Regions from separate parts of the Ferrimonas lipolytica genome, predicted to be linked through region 1. Evidence: predicted binding sites of a transcription regulator. Region 1 holds the regulator's gene; the other holds the start of a gene.
What was found. Region 1 encodes sigma-54, which starts transcription at its own class of promoters, with help from an activator protein. Its sites were predicted from a motif close to GTTGGCACGNNNNTNGNNT; they were not measured.
Positions count from the first base shown of each region.

Region 2: a site for sigma-54 is predicted at 2,917-2,935, ahead of HER31_RS05500 (LruC domain-containing protein). Genes of this name have one in related genera too.

Region 1 covers NZ_CP051180.1:3,027,436-3,036,087, forward strand. Annotated here, with positions in the region: gene HER31_RS13880 (calcium/sodium antiporter) at 1-775, shown strand, start outside; gene HER31_RS13885 (KpsF/GutQ family sugar-phosphate isomerase) at 793-1,767, shown strand; gene kdsC (3-deoxy-manno-octulosonate-8-phosphatase KdsC) at 1,767-2,321, shown strand; gene lptC (LPS export ABC transporter periplasmic protein LptC) at 2,318-2,869, shown strand; gene lptA (lipopolysaccharide transport periplasmic protein LptA) at 2,856-3,422, shown strand; gene lptB (LPS export ABC transporter ATP-binding protein) at 3,419-4,150, shown strand; gene HER31_RS13910 (RNA polymerase factor sigma-54) at 4,191-5,651, shown strand; gene hpf (ribosome hibernation promoting factor) at 5,674-5,961, shown strand; gene ptsN (PTS IIA-like nitrogen regulatory protein PtsN) at 5,961-6,407, shown strand; gene rapZ (RNase adapter RapZ) at 6,404-7,252, shown strand; gene HER31_RS13930 (HPr family phosphocarrier protein) at 7,242-7,526, shown strand; gene HER31_RS13935 (DM13 domain-containing protein) at 7,501-7,983, opposite strand; gene HER31_RS13940 (adenosine deaminase) at 8,213-8,652, shown strand, end outside.
Region 2 covers NZ_CP051180.1:1,136,425-1,145,076, reverse strand. Annotated here, with positions in the region: gene HER31_RS05510 (GumC family protein) at 1-1,232, opposite strand, end outside; gene HER31_RS05505 (polysaccharide biosynthesis/export family protein) at 1,245-2,516, opposite strand; gene HER31_RS05500 (LruC domain-containing protein) at 2,992-4,614, shown strand; gene HER31_RS05495 (hypothetical protein) at 4,657-5,226, shown strand; gene HER31_RS05490 (heme NO-binding domain-containing protein) at 5,625-6,200, shown strand; gene HER31_RS05485 (sensor histidine kinase) at 6,193-7,158, shown strand; gene HER31_RS05480 (sigma-54-dependent transcriptional regulator) at 7,185-8,642, shown strand.

The DNA of each region.
Region 1 (8,652 bases):
GGAGGGAAAACTCGATACGGCAGTCGGTAACGTGATTGGCTCTAACATTGCCAACATCACCCTGATCCTTGGTTTGTGCGCGCTATTGAAGCCACTCATCGTTGGCTCTTCCACTTTAGTGAAAGAGATGCCAATGATGATTATGGCAACCGTACTGGCCGGCTATCTGATGCACGATCTCACCCTGTCTCGTACCGACGGTATCCTTCTTGCCGCTGCCTTCATTGGCGTAATGGGCTTTTTGATTTTCAACGCCTTCCGCAACCGTGATGACCAACTCACGCAGCAAAGCAGTGATGACGTGCCCGATAATGTGCCGATGGGCAAAGCGGCACTGTGGTTGATTGTCGGTATGATTGTATTGCCAATCTCAGCTGATCTAATGGTCGATAACGCAGTTGGCATCGCCAAGCTGTTTGGCATGTCCGATCTGGTTATTGGTCTCACTATTATTGCTGTCGGTACCAGCTTACCCGAGCTTGCCGCTTGCGTAGCCGGATTGGCGAAAGGTGAAGATGATCTCGTTATTGGCAATGTAGTTGGCTCTAATCTATTCAATATCTTGGCAGTATTAGCAATTCCGACCTTTATCGCTCCCGGCGCCATTGATGCCGCTGCCGCTGGCCGTGATTTCTTCATTATGTTGGCGACCAGCTTGGCGCCACTTGCGATCCTAATACTGAAAAAGAACAAGACCATTGGCCGTATTGAAGGCGCGTTATTACTGGCTTGTTTTATTGCCTACCAAATCAGTTTATTTAGCCAATTAGCATAAGCTTGTGGAGTTAAGAGATGTCTGTACCAATGCAATGGCGCCGCTGGGGTCGTCAAGTAGTTGAGATAGAAGCGGATGCCGTTCGCAATGTCAGTAACTACATCGACGATCAGTTTGAAGCCGCGTGCGCCGCTATTATCGCCTGTAAAGGCAAAGTGATAGTTATGGGTATGGGCAAGTCTGGTCACATCGGTAACAAGATCGCGGCGACACTTGCCAGCACAGGTACACCAGCTTTCTTCGTACACCCTGGTGAAGCTAGCCATGGCGATCTTGGCATGTTGAGCAAGCAGGACATCGTTATTACTATCTCCAACTCTGGTGAAGCCCACGAGATCCTGACATTGATGCCGGTAATCAAACGGATGGGTTTGCCGATTATCGCGATGACCGGCAAACCCAACTCAACCTTGGCGGAGCTAGCACAACATCACCTGTGTATTGCCGTCGGCGAGGAGGCCTGCCCGCTGGGTTTAGCACCAACCTCTTCCACCACCGCCACCTTAGTCATGGGTGATGCCCTTGCGGTAGCACTGCTGCAGGCTCGGGATTTCACCGCCAATGACTTTGCCTTATCACATCCTGGCGGCGCGCTCGGACGGCGGCTGTTATTAAAGGTTGCTGACATCATGCACCGTGGTGAGCGTCTACCTATAGTTAATGAACAGGTGACCGTAAGTGAAGCACTGTTGGAGATCTCAGCCAAGGGGCTGGGAATGACTGCTGTAGTTGATAATAGTGGTGTTCTGACTGGGCTATTTACCGATGGCGACCTGCGCCGAGTTCTCGATGCCCGGGTTGATATTCACCAGACCACCATCGGTACGGTGATGACCCAAAAACCAATTACTATCGATTGCAACTTATTGGCTGCACAAGCACTCAAATTGATGGAAGATAACAATATTAACGGCTTAATCAGCGTCGACGGTGACGGTTGCCCTGCTGGCGCCCTCAACATGATGGATATGCTAAAGGCAGGAGTACTCTAATGGACGCAATCTTAACGTTGTATGGCGCAGTAAATGCCGACGTAATCGAGCGTGCTAGCAATATTAAACTGCTACTGTGTGACGTTGACGGTGTATTCTCCGACGGTCGTATCTACATCGGTAACGACGGTGAAGAACTGAAAGCGTTTCATACCCGCGACGGTTTTGGCATCAAGGCGGTTCAAAATGCCGGTATTGCGGTAGCAGTGATCACCGGTAGGCGCTCTGCTATTGTCGAAAAACGGATGACTAACCTTGGGGTGAAACACATCGTCCAAGGCTGCGAAGATAAGCTCACCGCGTTTGAACAGATTCGCTCTGAGCTCGGACTTGAAGCCGATCAATGCGCATACATTGGCGATGATCTAGTTGACCTGCCAGTAATGGAGAAGGTCGCTCTTGCGGTTGCCGTCCACGACGCTCATCCAGCATTGCTGCCTCAGGCACATTATCGCACTACTATTGGCGGCGGCTTTGGTGCCGTCCGTGAGCTGTGCGACCTTCTATTGCAAGCGCAAGGTAAACTGATGGATGCTAAGGGCATGTCAGTATGAAGCGTGAGCTGCTTGCTGGCTTGCTGCTACTCGCAATGGCTGGCGGCCTATATCTGCGCAACATTTCGATTGAGCCTCCGGTAGTGGATTCACTCTCTGAGAGTGAGCCCGATTACGTAGCTCGAGAAATGAAAACCCGCTCTTATGATGCCAATGGCCGCCTTAATGCCGAGATAGCTGCTGACACCATGTTCCACTATCAGCAAAAGCAGCTAACTGAATTTGAAAACCCCGTTTATCTGGTTTACCCAGAAGACGGCAACACCGTATGGAAAGTCAAAGCCAAGGTGGGTGAGCTGCGCGACAATCGCTTCCTAACGCTAGAACACAGCGTTATTGTTGAAGCTATTGAGCCGTATAAGCCAATCAGAACCATCCATACTGAACAGCTGAACCTGGACCTATCCACGATGGAGATGGAAACTGATCGACAGCTGCAGGCCTTTGGCGAGCAATTCCAAATGACTGGTCTCGGCCTTTGGGCTGATCTCAAGCAAAATCACATTATTTTGAAACAAAAGGTTAGTGCTACTTATGAAACTCAGTAAGCCACTCCTAATTGCGCTGGCGTTACTGGCGCCGCAAACACAGGCACTGCAAGCCGACTTTTTGCAAGCGGTTAGCGTCACCGCTGACCGTTCTGAAGGCGATCTCCAAAGTCGCACCCTAAGCTACATCGACAACGTAGTAGTTACCCAAGGTACATTGCGAATCGAAGCTGACAAGCTGACTCTCATTGCCACTGAAGACAAGTCCGAACAGATCTTTGTTGCCACTGGCAATCCAGCTACGTACGAACAAGTACAAGAAAATGGCATGAAGGCGGAAGCCAACGCATTAGAGATTCGCTATAGCGTAAGTAACCGCGAATTGATCCTCATTGGCGAAGCCCAGATGAGTCAAGAAGGCAGCGTTGTCAAAGGCTCACGTATTAGCTACAACGCCGAGCAACAGAAACTCAGTGCGGAAGGCTCCGACGAGAGCCAGATCACCACCATTTTTATGCCAGCACCGAAAACAACAACTCCAACGGAAAACCAACCGATAGTATTGCCAGCGCCAGAACTACAAGAACAACCTAAAAGCGAGCCTAAACCATGAAGCCAGTGGTTCTTGAAGCGCAGCAGTTAGCCAAGAGCTACAACGGTCGCCAAGTGGTTAAGAATGTCGGCCTTAAAGTTGAAAAGGGACAAATCGTAGGCTTATTAGGTCCAAACGGCGCAGGTAAAACCACCACCTTTTATATGGTGGTTGGCTTGGTCCAAAACGACCAAGGTAGCATTCATATCAATGGTGAAGAGATCACTTATCTGCCAATGCACAGTCGTGCTCGCAAAGGCATTGGTTATTTACCGCAAGAGTCGTCGATCTTCCGCAAGCTCACTGTTCATGACAACTTGATGGCGGTACTGCAGATCAGAAAAGAGCTCAGTAAAGAGCAACGTATAGAAAAACTGGAACAGCTGCTCGAAGAGTTTAATATTACTCACATACGTGACAGTTTAGGGATGGCTCTATCTGGTGGCGAACGTCGCCGTGTAGAAATAGCCCGAGCGCTAGCAGCAGATCCACAATTTATTTTATTGGATGAACCCTTTGCCGGTGTCGACCCGATCTCGGTTATCGACATTAAGAAGATCATCCAACACTTGAAACAACGCGGTCTCGGGGTGTTGATCACCGATCACAACGTCCGAGAAACCTTGGACGTATGTGAATACGCCTACATTGTCAGTCATGGTGAAATGATTGCTCAAGGGGCACCAGAAGCGGTATTGGAAGACCAATTAGTACGCTCTGTTTACTTGGGTGATCAATTCAGACTCTAGTGCCCCCTTCCATCGGGCAGTACAAGGATTAGGGCATTAAATGAAAACCTCGCTACAGCTAAAACTTGGACAACAGCTAACGATGACACCTCAGTTGCAGCAGGCTATCCGACTGCTGCAACTGTCGACGTTAGATCTGCAACAAGAGATCCAAGAAGCCCTCGACTCTAACCCGCTGTTGGAGCAGAGCGACGACGACTTCAATAACCAAGACCAAGAAGCATCTCCGGAAAGTCAGGACAGCCCAAGTGCTTCGGTGACCGAGCAAGCCGCGTTAGATACCAGCGAAGCCCTAAGCCAAACTGACTTAGGCGATAATTTACCCCTTGATAGCACCTGGGACGACGTTTACAGCGCAGCCCCTGCCGCTGCGGCCAGTGGTCCACGCGATGACGATGACAGCTATCAGGGCGAAACCAGTGACGATCTGCAAAGCCATCTACTTTGGCAAATGGGTCTCACCCCAATGAGCGATACCGACCAGGCCATCGCCACGACCCTTATCGATGCCATCGATGAATACGGCTATCTCACTATTCCCGTGGCTGATGTACTAACTGCTGTCGGCCGGGACGACATTGAATTAGATGAAGTCGAGGCGGTCCGCAAACGCATTCAACAATTTGATCCGGTCGGCTGTGTCAGCATCGACCTATCTGAATGCCTCAAGGTACAACTGTTGCAGCACAACGCTGACACCCCTTGGCGAGATCAGGCTATCAATCTCCTTGATGAACATATGGATCTGTTGGCCAATAGAGACTTTCGCACCCTGATAAGGCGTACTAAGCTCAGTGAAACTGAGCTTAAGGACACCATGGATCTGATTCAGTCACTGAACCCAAGACCAGGCGGGCAAATCGCAGCAACACCAAGTGAATACGTGATTCCTGATGTTTCAGTAAGTAAAAAACAGGGACGCTGGGTGGTTGAGCTCAATCCTAACGCCATGCCCAAGATTCGCATCAATCAACAGTACGCCGCCATCGGTAACGGCGCCCGCGGTAGCGGTGACGGTCAGTTCGTTCGCGGACATCTGCAGGAGGCTAAGTGGTTTATCAAAAGCCTTGAAAGCCGTAACGAAACACTGATGAAGGTTACCAACTGCATCGTGCAATTCCAGCAAGGGTTCCTCGAGTTCGGCGAAGAAGCCATGAAGCCAATGGTGCTCAATGATGTGGCCGAGGTGGTCGAGATGCACGAATCGACGATATCTCGAGTGACTACTCAAAAATATCTACATACCCCAAGAGGGATCTTTGAACTGAAGTACTTCTTCTCCAGCCATGTGAGCACTGACAGCGGCGGCGAAGCCTCTTCTACTGCTATCCGCGCGCTCATCAAAAAGCTCGTGGCGGCAGAGAATCCAAAGAAACCTCTTAGCGACAGTAAAATGGCTCAAATTCTGGCGGAACAAGGCATCCAAGTAGCCCGACGCACCGTGGCTAAATATCGCGAAGCCTTAACGATTCCACCATCAAACCAGCGCAAAATGCTGTAACGCGCACCTACGGAGGTAAGCTATGCAGATCAACTTAACCGGTCATCATGTTGATATAACAGACGCACTACGCAACTACATTAACGAAAAATTTGAACGTTTGGAGCGGCATTTCGACCACATCAACAACGTTCATGTAATACTGGAAGTGCAGAAATTACAACAGATTGCCGAAGCTAAGCTGCACTTAAACGGCGGTGAAGTGTTTGCTACCCACGAGCACGACAATATGTACGCAGCAATTGACGGGTTGGTCGATAAACTCGATCGACAGGTAATCAAACACAAAGAGAAAATTTCCCGGCACTAATGGAAATCAATGAACTACTGACACTCGAGCGCACCCTATGTGTCGACTCTGAGTTAAGCAAAAAACGGGCACTTGAGATGATCAGTGAATTGGCTGCCTCTCAGTGCCCTGAACTCCCCCAACACGAGTTGTTCGAGAGCCTTATGGCTCGGGAAAAAATGGGCAGTACGGGCATCGGAAAGGGCATCGCGCTTCCGCACGGTCGGCTGAACCGATTAGATAGGCCGCTGGCGGTGTTACTCAAAAGCGACTCTCCCATCGAATTTGATGCCGTCGATCAGAAGCCTGTTGATTTGTTATTTGCGTTGTTCGTACCGGAGCAACAACATCAAGAGTTTTTATCAATGCTCGCCACGGTGGCAGAGAAATTGAGCCAAAAAGAGCTTTGCCGAGCGATGCGCAAAGCCTCTGATAATCAACATCTGTATCAAGTGATCACTGCATGAAGCTAGTTATTCTTTCGGGGCGCTCTGGAGCCGGTAAAACCGTTGCCTTGCACGTATTAGAAGATCTTGGTTACTACTGCGTTGATAATCTGCCGATGCCATTGCTACTGCAACTGCTGCAAAGCCTCGAAAATCAGCGGGAATTAGTCGCGGTTAGTTTAGATATCCGTAACCTACCGGATCAGGAACTGGCGATAACCAAGCTGCGAGAACGGATCCCCGCCGGTATCGATGCGCAGATCTACTTCCTTGATGCCTCTGACGATACGCTAATGCGCCGTTACAGCGAGACTCGCCGTCGCCACCCATTGTCCAACGACGGCGCGCCGCTAGCAGAGGCTATTGGCCAAGAGCGAAGCTTACTGCAACCATTAGCCCAAGACGCCGATCATCTTATCAACACCGATAACCTCTCCGTCTACGACCTCGCCAACGAAGTCCGAACCTTGCTGCTCGGCGAAGCTCCAAACGAAATGATGGTGGTGTTTGAATCCTTTGGCTTTAAACATGGTATGCCACAACAAGCGGACTTTATGTTTGATGTACGCTTTCTTGCCAACCCGCACTGGGAACCAGAGCTAAGACCGTTTACCGGCAAAGACAAACCGGTTGCCGATTTTTTCTTACAGCACAGCAGTGTGACTCGATTTATCGATTCAACCGAACGTTTTATTCTGAACTGGTTGCCGATGCTAGAGCGTAATAATCGCGCCTACCTTACCATCGCCATAGGTTGTACCGGTGGTAAGCACCGCAGTGTTTATGTCGTCGAACAACTGACTCAACGCTTTAAGCTCCATCGCGATGGGATCTCAGTTCGTCACCGAGAGCTTGATGTCGATTGAGCAGAGAGTTTGTCGACAAGTAGTGGTTATTAACCGACTAGGGCTACATGCTCGTGCGGCGACCCGCTTAACCCAACTCGCGACAACCTTCGATGCACAAATCGAGCTACAACTTGAGCAACAACAAGCCAACGCCAATAGCATCCTTGGGATCTTGATGTTGCAAGGTTGCCAAGGCAAAGAGATCACAGTGTGCAGCTACGGGCCCGATGCCTTAGCTGCACTCGATGCGATATGTGAGCTATTTGCTAGTCGCTTTGACGAGGACGAATAACCCCAGAGGTAATAAACTGCTGAAAGCTCTCACACCAGACGATCGCCGCCTGATAGCTGCCAACTTCAACTCCGTTGGGTACGGGCAAAGCAAAGCCATCAAAGCTGCTTATGCTGCCTATTGCGACCATTTCTCCCTGCAGCGCTAAAAATTCATGCTCGGTCTCAACAAATCGTGGGGAAAGATAGAGACGGTAATCTGGCCCCGGCGCCAATTCACCACGAAAGCCGATGCTACCCTCGCCCAACAGCAATTGTCCTTCGCCCCAGTGCAGTAAATCACTGTCGGTTCGCTCGCGCTCAAACTGAGCCACATATTGCGCTTCAGCTTGGACCAACGCCATTGTTGCTGACGACGGCGCTGGCGTCTCCGTTAACAGTGGTAACAGATAGATTCCAAGCGCGATCCCAACCAGCATAGCAACCCCATGGGTCAGTATTGTTCGTAACGCCTTCATAGCCTCTCCATTAGCAATGCAAACCATTAATTGAACTAGACTTTATCACGTTATACTGTTTCTCAAATTTATCCATCCAGTAGCAATAAAATTGACCAAATAGGCAAAGGATATGCGCTCGAGTGGTTGAGCATAGGGTGAGCAGGAACCGCACCCAACAACCAGATTATTTGTTGAATGTATCGATGCCATGGGTATTTGATGCGACCACAGCCAGAGTGAGGACCTTATGACGATTGACCACGCTTTTTTACAATCCCTGCCCAAGGTCGAACTACACCTTCATATTGAAGGCACACTCGAACCAGAGCTGATGTTTGAATTGGCGCAGCGCAATAACGTTGCCCTACCTTTTGACTCTGTAGATCAACTTAGAGCCGCTTACCAGTTCAATGACTTACAGTCGTTTCTCGATCTCTACTACCAAGGCGCTTCGGTACTTTTAACCGAGCAAGACTTCTACGATCTTACCTGGGCCTACCTAGAACGTTGCCAGCAAGACAACGTCCAGCACGTAGAAATATTTTTTGATCCGCAAACCCACACCGATCGTGGCATCGCCTTTGCCACTGTTATTAATGGCATCAAACGAGCGTTACATGATGCCCAACAGCAGTGGCAGATCAGCTACGGCATCATTTTGTGTTTTCTCCGCCACTTAAGCGAAGA
Region 2 (8,652 bases), 1.9 Mb from region 1:
GGGTAAGAGGCAAATATATTAGCCTGGCCCGCTTCCAGACGGGCAGCAGCGGAGGTATAAACCGCTTCAGCCAGTCGGGCTTGTCGTTGCAAACGTTCGAGCTCTGCGGACTCCCGCGCATACACCTTTAAGCGGTCCTGCAGTTGTTGTTGCGCCAACACCATCGATTCAATTTTGGCTTGATCCCCTTGTGCGCGCGCATAAGCATCAACTAAATCGGCAAACAGCTGTGCTCGCCCAGGGCTAACGCTCAAATCCATAGTGTGCAGTAACTCTGCAGTTGGCTCGCCAATCAATGAGGCGCTGCGTTGAAAGAGCGCGGTGCGAGCAAAAGCTAAACGCTGCTGCTCGGCTTTAACCTTTGGGTGGTTTTCGCCCCAGTGTGAGGAGAAACGAGTGATAAGCGCCGAACTGTCATCTAGCTCACGCATGTAGCCACGAAATTGAGTGTCGGTATTAAGGGCAAAAGCTTGCCCTGCTAGCGCCGGCGATACACCTAAATCAAGACTCAATTGACGGACGAAATTTTCACGACTAGTGAGCTCCGACTCCGCGTACAACCGCTTCTCTTTAAGCTCGGTTAAGGTGCGTATGGTTTGCTCCATCTGTGCCGACGATACCAATAACGAACGTTGCTGAAACTCAACCACAGCGCGGCGCTTCTCTGCCAGCTGGGCCTCATACTCAGTTAATACTCGCTCAACCCCCTGACTGTGGCGCAACACTTCGTCACTACGGAGATTATCAAGTTGTTGCTGGAACGATTGGTATAAGCTCCACGCTTTATCTTCCGCACCAAGCGCTGATGAGCCAGCGACGGTAATGGCCAAAATCGATGTTTGTTCAGTTAAGGTGACTCGTGGGTCTCCAAATTGAGTCTCATCTAAACCGATGTTATTTGCAGCTCGTCGAATCACGTCGCGGCTGGTTAAGATCTCTTTGTAATTGACCCTAGGGTTGAAGCCACCGCCACTAAAGGGCGACTTAGTTTGGGCGCTGGCCTGACCAACATCCTCAAGGCTGAAATTGCTGCTGGAGCCTGAGCCAGGTAGCACTAACGCCATGTCACTGTGGAAACGTGGCGCTTGCAACAGATAGATGGTCACCAGAATTACCACTAGGGCGTAGCCTAAGCCAGCAACCAGCACATAACGACTGCGACAAAACTGGTACAGCGCCGCCCGGCGGGAGTCTGCTCGGGTTCTTACTGCTATTGGATAGGTCATCGACATATCGGTATATCCCTACAGTAATTTGAACGGTGAAATAACGTCAACCAAACTGCGGGCAATGTCACGGAGGTTGGTTAGATCCGAGTCATAGCAAGCCACCGCGTCATTGGGCATAAGGTAGGGATTCACCGCGGCAATGTGAGGCTGGCGCATTAATTGTTCGACCGAGCGTTCAATCACCTGAACCTGTCCGGTAAGCGGGTTGTGCCCGGCGAGGAGTACTTTACGTGGCGCGTTGGTCCACTGTTTGCCACCGATGCAGTTGGCTGATACAGCCGCTTGCAATAAGCGACTACCGTAAGGCATGTTGCTGCTAAAACGCCCTACTGCGGCACTGGAGTTATTTGCAGCTGAGTCAATCAGGTTGGACATAAATACTCGCAACCCTTTAGGGGTAATTTGGGTCGGTCGAACCAGATGGGGTTGAAAACAACCGGTGCTTGGCACAACGATTCGGTCCCCCGCGACCAAGGCGATATCACGGGAAGAGGTACCAGTCATTACCCCGCTCATATCAAGCTGTACCTGCCAACCACTGCGCATTAGGGTAACTTGGTCGAGTTTGGCGTCTGGACGGATCCCCGATGCTGCACGCAGAGCTTCTGACAACATTCTATCGCCACTGTAATCGCCATAGGCGTTAATCCGTTGCTCGAGCACCTGTTCAGGGATGTTGCGATTAATCCGCACTCGGCCTGGTTCAAACACCGCCCCAGAAACCGTTACCTCAATGTCTGACCACTGTAATAAACGCAGATCGACCCGTGCAGTTGCTGGACGGAACAACTCTGCTCGTACCAAAGCCAACTCAATTTTCTCAGCCACCAGTTCAATTGGTAGGCCAAATACCATCATCGGCTCTAGGTATGGCACAACCAGCAAACCATTGGTGTTAACGACATAGTTACCACTAAAGCCGTCGCCATTTTCGATAGATAACGACACTAGATCGCCGGGGCTAAGCGGCACAGTGCCATGGAAATGGGGATCGGTTGGTCGTGACAGAGGCACATGTTCAGCGCCATCACTGATAATTTGATCGGCACGGTAATTAACCGCAGCAAAATTACTGCTGTAGGCGCGGCAATCTTTGGTGCCATAGCGCAACGAGTCAGCGGGTTGTTGGTGCTGGATAAACTCACCGGTTCCAGCAACTTGCTGGTAGGCGTTGCCATAGAAGTTGTCGTGGGGGACGGCTGAGTCTTGCAGACCGTGATGCTGGGTACAGCCCATCGTCACCATCGCTGCCGCTAATACTGCCCATAAACGTTTAGTCTTATCCATCTTATCCCCCAAGCTCCAAGCCCCTTTGCTTCTGGCTATAGCTAAAGCAACCGTCATGCCAATAACATCAATTAAATAAAATCAAACACTTAACCTAAATTTAATGTGGCAGATGAGAGAGAGCCTTTGCTGATGTTCGCAAAACAAAAACCATTACTCGAACTATTCGCAAATTGGCAAGGGACGCTTGCTAGCCGATATGAGTACGCACAGTGCAAAAATCCAACATCATCAAATAAGAGTCACGCCAATTCTCATTTAGCTAATCGATGCTAGTCATTTGCAGTTTGTTTCGCACAGTGCAAATGGTACTGGCTAACCCTGGTTAGAACAGACCAACAAACAACGCCACCTCCCAATTAAGCACCTGTTTAATAAAGATTATTTTTAGAGTCAAATTATTGGCATCGTTTTCGCATTGGTTTGCATCAACGTTCAATCACGCGTTCAACTTACCTTTGCCAGGAGTTTTATTATGGATAAAAAGCTGGGGTTACCTTTGGGCTTAATTGCCTGTATGTCTATGGGCTTATCGGCGCCGACAAGCGCGACCAACCAAGTTAACAATCAATACGTTTGGGAATTTCTTAGCGGAGAGAACTGGCCCATTGGCTATAACCAAAATACCGGTAAACCGGACACTCTAGCGTGGCACTACAACGACTACTCGCCGGAGTTCTTCGCTAGGATCAACAACGCGCTACCCGAGGCGCGGGTGAACGAAGCCTTTATGACGACGGACGACGGATCCAACGTTACCTTGACTGAAGAAGCAGAGGTATTCATCACCTTTATTCACGAAGGAGCTGGCTATAAGAATGCGTTCGGTTACTTTACCTTCGATAAAAATAATCCACCGCAAACTGCTGACGAGATTGATGAGATCATCGCCTTTCCCAATCTGTCGTTCCCGCACCTAGCTAATGGTCACCGTGTGAGTTTGGGGGTATTTCCGGCGGGAACCAGCATCGGTTTTTTCATCGCCGCCAATGGCTTTTCCTACTACACCGGCGTTAAATCCAACCCAGTTCCCTATTACTACTCACTCAAACACTTAAATCCCGATCCCACTGACGAATTGAGACAGCACAATGTCTTGCTGTTCGATCAAGAGGTGGCTGAGGTAATTATTGGTTTTGAGGATCTACCTCGTACTTGGGGCGATAACGATTTTAACGATGCCGTATTTTCGGTAAAGACCACCCCTGAAACCGCCATTGATACCAGTAATATCGTGGTTATGCCAGACGTTGATGACAGCGACGCCGATGGCATTGCCGACAGCGAAGATCAGTTCCCTAACGACTACCAGCGGGCGTTCAGCTCGTACTACCCTAGTGACTCCGATTGGGTAACGTTAGCGTTCGAAGACAACTGGCCGAACGTCGGCGATTACGATATGAATGATCTGGTGATTCGAGAGCGTCTACAAACCATCTACAATGCTGACGGTGCCATCTCAGGGTTTAAACTGGCTGGCTTTATTGATGCCCGTGGCGCCGACTTTCACAACGGCTTTGCGTTACGATTGATGGGCATCGAGCCGGACACTATTGCCAGTGCGGCGTTAGAGGTGAATGGGGAGTCATTCGATAAAACTACCGAAGCGGATCAAACCGATGCGGTAATTACCCTATGGAATGACAGCCATCGTTTTACTCAAACCAACGAGCCGGGTAAATGCCAACACTTTAATACGGTTAAGAGCTGTACCCAGTTCGACCCAGTTCCCTTTAGTCTGGACGTGCGCTTAAGCGAAACCATCGACGCCCTGCCCCATTCAAGCTTCGACTTCTTCCTGTTCCGTCGTGATTACCGCGGCCGTGAGATCCACTTCGCCGACTACCCACCAACGGATCTGTTCGATTACAGCCAACTTGGCCGTAAAGATGACACCTCTGACGTAGCCAGCGCACGCTATTTCCGCAACAGCGACAACCTGCCATGGGCGTTAAAGATCCCAACAAAATGGCGCTACCCACAAGAATATATCGATGTAATTTGGGCCTACCCGGATTACGAGGTATGGGTGGAATCGTCAGGCAGTGAAGCAACCAACTGGTTCACCACTAGCGATTTAGATAGCCATTTCTATTAAGCCAACACCGATGTCGACCCCTTGTCAGTTTGGAGAACAATTATGAACAATTACTTTACTCGCTATCACGTGCTTATCGGTGCCAGCATACTGCTGCTTAGTGCTTGTGGTGGAGGCGGTGGATCGGGCTCAGATCCAAGCGAAGTGGACGCCGGCGTAACAACACCACCGGTAACTGCGCCGCCAACGACACCACCACCGGCAGAAGATCCAACCACACCAGAACCGGATAATAGCTATGAGCCTGACAGCGAACGATTGACAAACGAGGCAGAAAGTTCAAGCGAGCTATACGCTGCTCCGGACTTTAATTTCGATCTTACCCGTCAGGTCAATGTGTTCTTAAGTGCTAATGATGCCTTAGGCGAACCACTAACAGACACCATCATTAAGATGTATGCCGTGCCTAATAATATTGAAGCCGTCGAAGATCTAACCGCTGAGGACAGCCAACTGATTTTTATCGGCATGACTAACGACAATGGTGTGATAGATCGCATTGTTGAGTTAACCCCAACGATACAAAAGGTGATGGTGGTGGTTGCTACCTTAGGCATTGACAACAAAGCGCTGCTTAACATCAACGAGGACTCGCTAAGTCATCACTTCTAGCCTTTGGATTTCCGCCTACAATCAAAGTTATTGAGCAAAGCCCCCGAAACGGTTCGGGGGCTTTTTAGATAAAAAGTTGATTACACTGCCCCTTTCCTCATCTACCGCGTTCAACTGAATGCGCTAGTCGCAACAACATTAGATAGCACTAGATCGACGTTCATCGTCACCATTGCCTGCTGTTCACACCAGTTTTCCATTTTAGCTAACCCTTGCAAAATGCAAATCGCTGGCCTAACAATGACCAATAACAATCGCTTTATTTGAGATTTAACAACTCATCAACCGCTACTGGCAAACGATGATAGCCACGATTCTCATACTCAAGCAGGCTGGGCCCAGAAGCGAGCATTGTTGCCGAGGCTCAAAAACGTGTGCTTGTAATCAGAGGTTTAACCATGAAAGGTGCTGTTTTTATTGCGTTTAATGAAATGATTGAGTCCACCGCGGGGATCGATACGTGGGAGCAATTATTACAAAAGGTGCAGCCGCAATCCGACGGAGTCTATACCTCGGTTGAAAGCTATCCCGACGAAGAGCTGTTTAACCTGGTGCAAGCGTTGTCGGAGATCAGTGGTATTGAAGTCGCTAGCCTGGTTGAGGCCTTCGGCCGTTCGTTATTCAAGTCACTCAATGATAAATACCCTCAGTTTACCGCCCAAGAAGAGACTTTCTTTAGCTTCATTAAAAGCATCGATGGCACCATCCATAAAGAGGTAAACAAGCTTTACACCAACGCACACCTGCCTAAAATCCAGTGCAGCAACAACAACAACGATGAACTGCTTATGCTCTACAACTCACCGCGCAAGCTGTGTGTATTGGCAGAGGGATTGATCGCTGGTGCCGCCTTACACTACAAGGTTGATTGCACCATAGAGCACCAACAGTGCATGCACCACGGCGCCGACGAATGCCTGATATTACTGCGTATAAATAGCCCGCAACCACCCCACGGCGTTGCCAATGAATAGTGCCGTAAACTATAAAGCCGCCTACGAAAGACAAAAGAAAGCACGAGCTAAGGCTGAAGATATCCTTGAGACTAAGTCACGAGAGCTGTACGACAAAAATCAATCGTTGGTTGAAGCGTACAACAACCTCAAAGCTCACAAGGCGCAGTTGGTCCATAAAGAAAAATTGGCCTCAATAGGACAGCTATCCGCTGGGGTTGCACACGAAATCAACAACCCGCTCGCATTTGTAAAAAGTAATCTCAATTCGCTTGGACGTTACACCGCAAACTTTAAACTGATGCTCGAGTGTTATGAACAAGCCTTTGCACAGCTATCAGAGCAGCAACTGCCGCCGGGCCTTAATAGTCACATCGAGCAAATGAGGAGTGAGTTGGATATGGCGCATTTGCTTGAGGATCTTGACGATCTGATGTCGGAGTCGCTGTCTGGCATTACCCGAATTGAAGACATCGTTAAGGGGCTAAAGTCATTCGCCCGCCCACCCAGTGACCAAAGTGAACCGTTCAATATCAACGATTGCATCAAAAACACCATTAAGCTGGTTTGGAACGAGATTAAGTACAAGGCCAAACTAGATGTGTCATTGTCGGAGGTTCCAGATACCGTTGGTTATCCCGGAGAGATAAGTCAGGTAGTTCTCAACCTGTTGGTTAATGCCACCCATGCAATTGACGATACTGGCACCATCACCGTAACCACGAGCTGCAACGATAACCTCATTGAACTGCGGGTTAGCGACAACGGTTGTGGGATAAGCGAACATCATCTCAGTAAGATTTTTGACCCATTTTTTACCACCAAAGACAGCGATAGCGGCACTGGCTTAGGGCTGTCCATTGCCCATGCAATCATCAAGAAACACCGCGGTAATATCGATGTAACGACGCAAACGGATCAAGGCACCACCTTTACTATCTGTTTACCCATACTCGACAGACCACTGCAGCATCAATAGCGTGTTTTCCCATAGGAGTGGGCCTTATGTATAACGGCGATAAGATAAGTACCGCCACAGTACTGTTTGTAGATGATGAACGGGAGATTTTGTCTTCGCTCAAACGTTTAGTGCGTAAACTTGATGCCCAGTGTCTATTCGCTACTAGCGGTGCTGAAGCACTGCAATTAATGGCGCAAAACAACATCGATGTGATTGTGTCAGATATGCGAATGCCGGAGATGAACGGCGCCGAGCTACTGGCATCAGTAGCAGATTTTTACCCGGAGTCTATCCGTATCGTGTTGTCTGGCCACAGTGACAGCGATATGGTGATGGCAGCGGTAAACGAGGGCCGGATCTGGAGCTACATCAATAAACCGTGGGACGATGAGCAGCTAATCCTAACCCTTGAGCAAGCAATATACACCCAACAACTGATTGCTGAACGCGCGCTGTTACGCCGAACGCTCGCGCAATATCAATTAACCAACAAAGAGCAATTTCAGGGGTTTATCGGTCGCTCTGTACCGATGCAATTCATCTATAGTGCCATCGAGCGGGCAGCACCGAGCTCGGCATCGGTATTCATCACCGGAGCGAGTGGTACTGGTAAGGAGTTAGCAGCTAAAGCGATTCACGATTTAAGTCAACGGGCCAGCAAACCATTCTTAACCCTTAACTGTGCCGCTATTCCTAATGAGTTGATCGAATCGGAGATCTTTGGTCATGTCAAAGGTGCGTTCTCTGGGGCGATAAGCCATCGCGATGGCGCGGCAACACTAGCAGACGGTGGCACACTGTTTCTGGATGAACTTTCAGAGATGGATATCGGCCTGCAAGCTAAGTTGTTGCGATTTATCCAAACTGGCACCTTTCAAAAGGTGGGTAGCAGCACGATGGAAACGGTTAGTATCCGTTTTATCTGCGCGACCAATCGCGACCCGCTCGTCGCTATTAAAGATAATAAGCTGCGTGAGGATCTGTACTACCGTTTGAACGTAATCAGCCTAAACCTACCGGCTCTTAGCGACCGCGATGCTGATCCGGTACTGCTAGCACAGCACTTTGTCCACCATTACGCGCAACTTGAAAATAAAGACGTCGTTGGGCTGTCACAGCAGGCCGAACTGTTGATATCTCAATACCCATGGCCCGGTAACGTGCGTCAATTGGAAAACTGTATCTATAGCTGTGTGGTTATGGCGACCGAATCGCTGTTGGATAATAGCGATTTAATTAACGCCTTGTCGCTCAGTGATACTGAAGCTGAACCCCTGTTACATAGCAAGCCACGCACTGCTATCAGCACCGTTGAACACCAAGCTTCACCACCGTGCAATGAGCCTATGTTGCCACAGCATATTGTTCCTCTGGCGGAAGTCGAAAAAGCCGCAATCCAGCAGGCGATTTCTATATGTGATGACAAGGTGGTTAAGGCTGCCGGTTATCTGGAAGTGAGCCCGTCAACTCTATATCGCAAGATGCAAGCGTGGGAGAACTAACCTATTAGGT